2 regions of the Streptomyces kaniharaensis genome follow, and region 2 is predicted to be linked to the other one. Evidence: riboswitches for the same ligand, from Rfam matches in the RefSeq annotation. Region 2 holds a riboswitch; the other holds the start of a gene.
What was found. Region 2 has a riboswitch for magnesium ahead of F7Q99_RS01910 (magnesium transporter MgtE N-terminal domain-containing protein). Riboswitches for the same ligand answer to the same signal wherever they lie in the genome.

Region 1 (4,409 bases), 150 kb from region 2:
GTGACGCCGGTGAACTGCACCCACAAGGTCGGCGACGAGCAGGCCGTCGAGTACACGCCGACCGGCGACCCGGCGAGCTACGTGCTGGCGAAGAACGCCGTCGTGCAGGTCGTCGAGCCCGGCGGGAAGGGCGCGAACGGGCAGAGTGCGAACGGGCAGGACACGAACGGGCAGAGTGCGAACGGCAAGGGCACGAACGGGAAGACGGCGAACGGCAAGGGAGCGAAGGAGCGCACCATCACGCCCGCCGAACTGCCCGGCTACAAGCTGGCGGGCGCCCCGTACTTCACGATCCACCGGGACGGGCAGGGGAGGGTGACGGCGATGAAGGAGGTCGACCACCCGTAGGTCGACCACCCGTAAGCGCGAGCGCGCCGGCCACGTCCGCCTCACGCACCGTCCGGGTGCGCCCAGGCCGGGGTGGTGCGGCAGTGGCGGCGGAGGAGGACGGCGACGGTGACCAGCAGGGCCAGGGCGAGGGCCAGGGCCGTCGAGACGTTCGCATGGAGGACGAGCAGTCCGCCCAGCAGAGCGCCGGTGAACATCCACACCGCGGAGGCGAACCGCCGCGCGCCGGTGCGCTCGACGGTGAGGGCGGTGATGGTCCTGGTGAGCACGGTCGTGGGCAGGTCGGGCACCCGGAGCGAGCGCGCCACGGCGGTCTGGCCGCCCATCGCCGTGCCGAGCAGCCCGATCAGGGTGTAGCGGACCGGGTCGGCGGTGTGCCCGGCCACCGCCGCCAGGACGGTGCTCGCCGCGACGAGCACCGCCTCGGACGCGACCGCCGCCCGGAGCAGCCGCCCCCGGTGGTCGGGCAGCCGCTCGGCGAGGCGGCCGCCGGCCAGGGCGCCGAGCAGGAAGGCGCCGAGGGCGGCGAGCGAGGCGGTCGCCGAGAGGTTGGCGGCGTTGGCCAGGGCGAAGCCGAGGAAGACCACGTTGCCGGTCATGTTGGCGACGAAGACGTGGCCGAGCGTGAGGTAGCTGACCGCGTCCACCACTCCGGTGATGAAGGTGAGCACCAGCAGCATGGGCACGAGCGGCCCGTGCTTGGGGTCGGGTGTAAGCATCGGGCCTCCCGGTCGGGGGTGTGACGGCCCTTCCGTTCTACGTCCTCGGGCGCGCGCGGGACGGCCGTTGTCCTTCGGGTTCGGGATCACGACGGGACGAACGATGCGGACGGGTGACGGGCGGCGAGCCCTCCACCCGTCCGCCGAGGTGCGTCCGGTGGCTCAGCCGGCCATGGCGGTCTGGACGATCTTGATGACCACGAGGATCATCGCGACCAGCAGGTAGGTGCGCAGCGCGCCCATGCCGATCTTGTAGCCGGTGGAGACGACCGGCCGGGCCAGGGTCTCCAGCGGGGGCATCCGCCAGCCGTCGCGGCCGGTGCGGTCGATCGGGTCCTCCTTCGTCGCGGTGCGGTTGCGGAGGAAGGCGTACCCGGCCGCCAGCACACCGAGGACACCGCAGACGGCCATGATCGTGAGGATCGCGTCCGCGCTGATGTCGGGGAAGAGCACGGAGGCGGTCAGGATGATCGACAGGGTGACCAGCACGCCGACCACGGCGGCCGTGAAGGCGTTGGTCCGCGGCCCGTTCACCCAGGGGCCGAGGACGTCCCGGTCGTTGCAGAGCAGGAGCAGGAAGACCGAGGCGGAGGGCAGCAGCACGCCGGCCAGGGTCTGGACGCCCGTGGTGAGCAGGCCGAGCGGCGAGCCGGGGATCAGCACGATGGTGGCGGCCACGGCCACCAGGCCCGCGTAGACGGCGTAGAAGCCCTTGGCGCCTGCGACGCCGCGGTGCAGCGAGTGCTTGATGCCGAACACGTCTCCGATCGCGTAGGCCGTGGAGAGGGAGACGGCGAAGGCGCCGATGATCGAGGCGTCCAGCAGGGCGATGGCGAAGAGCACGCCGGCGGCCTTGCCCGCCTTGTCGGCCAGGCCCCGGGCGACGCCGGCCGCGTCCGTGAACTGCCCGAAGCCGTCGGTGTTCGCGAAGGCGGCGGCGGTGAAGCCCATCATCGCGGCGGCACCGATCACGACGACCGCGATGCCGATCCACAGGTCGATCTTCTCGTACTTCATGAACCGCGGGGTGATGCGCTTGTCGATGACGTACGACTGCTGGAAGAACAGCTGCCACGGGGCGACGGTGGTGCCGACGATGCCGATGATCAGCAGCATCACGGTGGAGAGTTCACCGGTGCCGCCGGGCATGTTCGGGACGACGAAGTCCTCGGCCATGCGGCCGACCGGCGGGTGGATCATGAAGTAGACCGGCACCAGGAGCAGCGAGCCGACGCAGAGGCCGATCGCGACGCGTTCGAAGCGCCGGAACGAGCCGGTGAACGCGGACGCGATGATGATCGCCGCCGCGAGGACGACGGACAGCGCCTTGGGCAGGCCGAGGTAGCCGGCCGCCAGCGTGATGCCGATGAACTCGGTGACCAGCGTCAGCGCGTTCAGCAGGAACAGGTCGATGACGCTGAACGCGCCCCAGAACCTGCCGAAGCGCTCCAGGATCAGGCGGGCGTGGCCGACGCCGGTGACGGCGCCCAGGCGCAGCACCATCTCCTGGTTGACGTACAGGACCGGGACGAGGAGCAGCAGCGTCCACAGCAGGTGGGTGCCGTAGTTCTGGCCGGCCTGGCCGTAGGTGGCGAAGGCGCCGGCGTCGTTGTCGCCGACCATGACGATCAGTCCGGGGCCGATGATCGCGAGCAGCGTCCTGAACCGGGCGGAGAGTCCCTGGCGCGGAGCGTCGTCGTCGAGCCGGATGGTGCCGAGCGCACCCTTGATGTCGCCGAGGTGCGCGTCGTCCAGCACTGCGGTGGGAGCGGCGTGAACTGTCGGGTCCAGGGTCAGGTTGGTCATGATGGAGCCTCCCTCCCCCCTTCCTTGAGGGGGTGTCGGGGGGCACGCAGCAGCGATCCCCCCTGCGGGCGCACGGCGTCGGACCGCACGGCGGCGCGCGGACGGGTCGCGGGGGCGTGCGGGCATGACGATGCGTCGGACGGCTTGCGTCAGGGCGCGGTCGAGCGCGGGACGCAGCGTCGGAGTGAACGCGCAGGAGAGGTTGTTACCGCGTGCCGGAGGTGATCGAGAGCATGCGGGAAGAGGGGCGACTGTGGCCCGGACTACTACAGTCCATGCCTCTCACCTCCTCCCGGCCGGGGGCGCACCGTCTGTGCGCCGCGTCGCGACACGGCAAGGAGCGGACCGGCCCCTGCGGACCGGCACACCCCAACTCGTCAGAGCTTTGGCACTTCACGGCGTGATCCCCGTGCGGGGGAAGCCACTTGGGATCAACCCTTAGGTCGGGAGGATCTGTCCTGAACCTGGGCGTCTCTCGACGTCGTCGGGTCAGTGGCCTGTGTCCGTGAAGACGCCTCACCGAACGAGGTGCCTTTTCAAACCTCGAAGAGCATAGACGCTCCCGGAGTCGGCCCGGGCGGCTTTTCCGCTCATCTTCGACACCTTTGTAGAACCTTGACCGAACACGCGTGTCCTCGACCGCCCGCCCTCGGCCCCGAGGGCGGGCGCGAGTACCCGCGCCGTACGATGGGCGGGTTCCAGCGGGGGTCGGCGAGGGAGAGTTCGGGCAGTGCTGCGCGGGTTCGGCGATCTGGAGGCCGAGATCATGGACCGGCTCTGGTCCTGGGGCCGGCCGGCCACGGTGCGCGAGGTGGTCGACGACCTCCGCCGGCAGCGGCCGGTCGCGTACACCACCGTCACCACGGTCGCGGACATCCTGCACACCAAGGGTTGGCTGCGCCGCGACAAGGTCGGCCGGGCCTGGGTGTACGAGCCGACCTGCACCCGGGAGGCGTACACCGCGCAGCTGATGCACCAGGCGCTGGAGACCACCCCGGACCGCACGGGCGCGCTGCTGCACTTCGTCGACCGGATGAGCGGGGACGAGGCCACTGCGCTGCTGGCCGCGCTGGAGCAGGTGAAGGCCCGGGACGACGGCCGGTGACCCTCGCCCTGCTCGGGCCCCTACCTGGCCGCGCCCGGGTGCACCGGCCGACCGACTCCGAGCCCGCCCGGCGGAACTCCCAACTCGCCTGGCGGGTGCCAGTGTTGGGGCTACCACTGCTGCCGCACCTGTTGGCATGCGCACCGCATCCGTGACCAGCGGCTTTCCGGGCACAGGTTCGCTCACTGACTGCTCGTCAGAACGTCAGCTCGATCGGTTAGCCTGCCCTCGACACCGCAACGTGCGGTGCGAAATGGGGGATTCGATGTCCACGTACACGCGTGTGAAGGCTGCCCGCTGGACCGCGGTGATCGCCGCCGCGGCCGCTTTGGCCCTCACCGGCACCACCGCCCAGGCCGTCGAGGCGGTTTCCGGCACCGAAGGCGTCATCGCGGTCGGCAAGATGAACGCCCAGCCGAGCGTCAGCCCGG
Region 2 (4,409 bases):
ACCGCGCGACCATCACCATGACCCAGCCCTTCATGCGCGCGTACACCGACCTGCTGGTGCGCACCTGCCACCGGCGCGGCGCCCACGCCATCGGCGGCATGGCCGCCGCCATCCCCCAGCGCGACCAAGACGCCCACGCGGTGGCCCTCACCAAGGTCCGCGCCGACAAGGAGCGCGAGGCCGGCGACGGCTTCGACGGCTCCTGGGTCGCCCACCCCGGCCTCGTCGACACCTGCCGCACCGCCTTCGACGCCGTCCTCGGTGACCGCCCGAACCAGCTGGAGCGCACCCGGGAGGACGTCGAGGTCACCGCCGCCGACCTGCTGGCCGTCCACCGGCTCTCCGTCGGTCTGCCCACCGAACAGGGCCTGCGCTCCAACGTCGCCGTCGCGCTGCGCTACCTCACCGCATGGCTCGGCGGCACGGGCGCGGTCGCCGTCCTCGGACTGATGGAGGACGTCGCCACCGCCGAGATCGCCCGCTGCCAGATCTGGCAGTGGCAGCACCACTGCACCCGGCTCAGCGGCGGCTCGCTCGTCACCCCGGACATGGTGCGGCGGCTGATCGACCGGGAGCGGGCCACGCTGCTCCTCGAAGGAGCCGACCCGGCGTCGGTGGACGACGCGGTGCGGGTCCTGGAGGACACTGCCCTCGGCCCGGAGCTGCCCGCCTTCCTCACCACCGACGCGTACGCCCGCCACCTCGTCCGCGTCCGCACCGCGGCCTGAGCCGCCCGATCACGGAAGGCACTGCCATGAACGAGATCCGACGGGTCGCCGTCGTCGGCGCCGGCCAGATGGGCTCCGGCATCGCCGAGGTCTTCGCCCGCGCCGGGCTGGACACCATCGTCTGCGAGCACGACCCGGCCGCACTCCGGGCCGCCCGCACCCGCATCGACCACTCCCTGCACCGCGCGGTCGACCGCGGCCGCATCAACCCGACCAACCGTGCGGACATCTGGGCGCACCTGCTGTTCGCCGACGACCTGGAGGCCCTGGCCGACCGCCAGCTGGTCGTCGAGGCCGTCGTCGAGGACGAACGCGTCAAGACCGACGTGCTCGCCACCCTGGACAAGATCCTCGCCGACGACCACGCCGTCCTCGCCACCAACACCTCCGCCATCCCGCTCACCCGGCTCGGCATCGCCACCGGACGCGCCTCGCACGTCCTCGGGCTGCACTTCTTCAACCCCGCCCCGGTCATGCCGCTGGTGGAGCTGGTCTCCTCCCTGCACACCGAGTCGACCGTCCTCGACCGGGTCGAGCGCTTCACCCGCGACGTCCTCGGCAAGCGCGTCATCCGCTCCCGTGACCGGGCCGGCTTCGTCGTCAACGCCCTGCTCATCCCCTACCTGCTGTCGGCGATCCGGATGGCCGAGGCCGGTCACGCCAGCCCCGAGGACATCGACGCGGGCATGGTGCACGGCTGCGCCCACCCCATGGGCCCGCTCCAACTCGCCGACCTCATCGGGCTGGACACCGTCGAGGCGATCGCGAAGTCCCTGTACGACGAGTACAAGGAGCCGCTCCACGCTCCGCCGCCGCTGCTCTCCCGCATGGTCGAGGCCGGCCACCTCGGCCGCAAGACCGGGCGCGGGTTCCACCCCCACGGCGGGGTGTGACCCCGATCGCCGCCCCACCGATGCCCCGGCTCCCGTCGCGGAGGGCCGGGGCATGGCCGTTGCCCGCCGGGTGTGCCGGCGAGAACATGACGCATCGCCATGTCCCGCCCCGGCGAGGGAGCGAGGCCCGCCGCAGCACCACGGCCGGGCCCCGACGTGCGCCCGGCGGCTCCCCCACTGGCCAGACCACGGTCAAGGCCCGGTCAAGGATTACGCCGGAAGGGCGCCAGGGGTCTATCCTGGTGCGGATTTGAACAGGCACCTCGTTCGGTGAGGCGTCTTCACGGACACAGGCCACTGATCCCACCCGTCGAGAGACGCTCCGGATCAGGACAGGTCTCCCCGGCTCAAGGGGTGATCCCAAGTGGCTTCCCGTCGTGATCGACCAGGGATACGCCGTGGAGTGCCAAAGCTCTGACGAGTGGGGGTGTGCCGGGCGGTGATGTCGGACTCCCCTTGCCGTGCCGCCGCGAGTCGGACTCGCGGCCGAGATCGGGAGGAGGCGTGATGGACGGAAGTCCTGGCCATAGTCGGCCCATTCCCGTGTCGTCCTCGCCGTCCTTCCGCCGCCCGAGGCGCCTCCTCCTTCCCTGACCGATCCGGTCCGCCCGTCCCGCCTCGTGCGGGGTTCCTTGGCGTGGGCCCGGAAGCGTTTCTTTGGTCAGGGCTCGACATGGCGCGCCGCCGGGCGGCCCGATGCCCCGCACTGCCGGGGCGAGGGGGTCTTCATCGTGGCTGCCACCACCCTGTTCACGTCCGCCACGGCGCGTCTGCGCGACCGCACGGTCGCCGCCGAGCGCCGGAGCACCGTCACCCGAACCGTCCGATCGTCGCTCGTGTCGCTGGCCGGGCTGGTCGGCGGCCCGGTCGCCAACCAGGCCGGCGAGGAGGTGGGCCGCGTAGTCGACGTGGTCGCCCGCCTCTACGGGCCTGAGCCCTACCCGCCGGTCACCGGTCTGATCATCCGAATAGGCCGTCGCCGCGCCTTCATCGCCGCCGACGCCGTCGACCGGATCCTCACCGGGCAGGTACGGCTGCGGACCGCCCGCGTGGACCTGCGGGAGTTCAACCGCAGACCCGGCGAGGTGCTGCTCGCCCGCGATGTGATGGACCACCAGCTCGTCGACGTCGACGGCGTCCAGGTCACCCGCGCCGCCGACCTCTACCTGGCGCCGCTGGCCGCCCGCACCGTCCTGGTCGGCGTCGACGTCTCCCTGCCCACCCTGCTGCGCCGCCTCGGCCCCCGCCGCTGGCAGATCCGCCCCACCCCGGACCGCGTCCTGGACTGGCAGTCCATCGCCCCCTTCGGCGAGCAGGCCACCCACGGGCCCGCCGAGGTACAGCTGCGCGCCTCCCGCTCCGCGCTGCACCGGCTGCGCCCGGCCGACCTCGCCGACATCCTGGAGGACCTCGGCCGCCACGAGCGCCAGCAGCTGCTCGGCTGGCTGGAGCCGGAGCAGGCCGCCGACGCGCTGGAGGAGATGGAGCCCGCCGAGCTGGAGAACCTGCTCCGCGAGGCGCCGCCCGAGCACGCCGCGCGGCTGGTCGACGAGATGGAGCCCGACGAGGCCGCCGACGCCCTGCGCGACCTCGACCCGGGCGAGCGCGAGACCCTGCTGGCCCGGATGCCCGAGCCCGAGGCGGCCGAGCTGCGCTCCCTGCTCACCCACCGCGAGGGCACGGCCGGCGGTGCGATGACCACACTGCTGGTCACCGCGGGCCCCGCGCACACGGTCGCCCAGGTACGGGCGGAGCTCGCCGCGCAGGCCGAGCACCGCACCGACATCGACGCGGTCGCCGTGCTGGACCACGACGGCCGCCTGGTCGGCGACATCCCGCTGTTCGACCTGGCCGTGGCCGAGGACAGCGCGGTGGTCGGCGATCTGGTCGCCTGGCTGGCCCAGTTCGGCCCGCCGGTGACCGTACGGCCCGACACCCGACTCGCCGAGGCCGCCGACCACCTGGTCGCCGCCCGGGCCAGCTCCCTGCTCGTGGTCGACGACACCGGGCGCCCGCTCGGCCGGGTCCTGGCCGACGACATCCTCGACACGCTGCTGCCCGAGCGCGGGCGCCTGCACTTCCGGAGGCTCCTCAAGTGACCCGCGACCTCGGCACCGGCCCGGATCTCGCCACCCGACCCGATCTAGGCGCCCCGGAGCCCGTGGCGTCCGCCGCCGCCTCCCCGTCCGTCCCCGTCAGCTCCTCCGGCCCCTCCGGCCGCCGTAGAGGCATCCGCCGGCTGGCCGCCGTCGCGATGATCGCCGGCCCCGGCCTGGTCGCCGCCAACGCCGGCAACGACGCCGCCGGCATCGCCACCTACGCCAGCGCCGGCTCCCAGTTCACCTACGGCACGCTGTTCTTCATGGTGCTGGTCACCGTCGCCCTGGTCATGGTGCAGGAGATGGCCGTCCGGCTCGGTGCCCACACCGGCAAGGGCCTGGGCGCGCTGATCCGCGAGCAGTTCAGCCTCCGCCTGACCGCCCTCGCCGTCTTCTGCCTGCTGCTGGCCAACACCGGTCTGGTGGTCAGCGAGTTCGCCGGGATCGGCGCCGCGTTCGAACTGCTCGGCATGCCCAAGTGGGCGGTCATCCCGCCGGCCGCCGTCCTGCTGTGGTCGCTGGTGCTGTTCGGCTCCTACAAGTGGGCCGAGCGCATCTTCCTGGTCATGTCGCTGGCCTTCTTCGCCTACCCCGTCGCCATGGTCCTCGGCCACCCCGACTGGGGCCAGGTCGGCGAGCACCTGGTCGTCCCGCACCTCGAACCCAGCAAGGACTTCATCCTGCTGGCC

Region 1: another riboswitch for magnesium. It lies ahead of F7Q99_RS02530 (NRAMP family divalent metal transporter); the one in region 2 lies ahead of F7Q99_RS01910 (magnesium transporter MgtE N-terminal domain-containing protein).

Annotation. Positions count from the first base shown of each region.
Region 1 covers NZ_WBOF01000001.1:565,514-569,922, forward strand. The annotation lists gene F7Q99_RS02520 (hypothetical protein) at 1-348, shown strand, start outside; gene F7Q99_RS02525 (YoaK family protein) at 390-1,067, opposite strand; gene F7Q99_RS02530 (NRAMP family divalent metal transporter) at 1,230-2,873, opposite strand; M-box (ykoK) riboswitch at 3,235-3,408, opposite strand; gene F7Q99_RS02535 (BlaI/MecI/CopY family transcriptional regulator) at 3,607-3,978, shown strand; gene F7Q99_RS02540 (YncE family protein) at 4,244-4,409, shown strand, end outside.
Region 2 covers NZ_WBOF01000001.1:418,713-423,121, forward strand. The annotation lists gene aceB (malate synthase A) at 1-728, shown strand, start outside; gene F7Q99_RS01905 (3-hydroxybutyryl-CoA dehydrogenase) at 755-1,621, shown strand; M-box (ykoK) riboswitch at 1,877-2,055, shown strand; gene F7Q99_RS01910 (magnesium transporter MgtE N-terminal domain-containing protein) at 2,353-3,720, shown strand; gene F7Q99_RS01915 (NRAMP family divalent metal transporter) at 3,717-4,409, shown strand, end outside.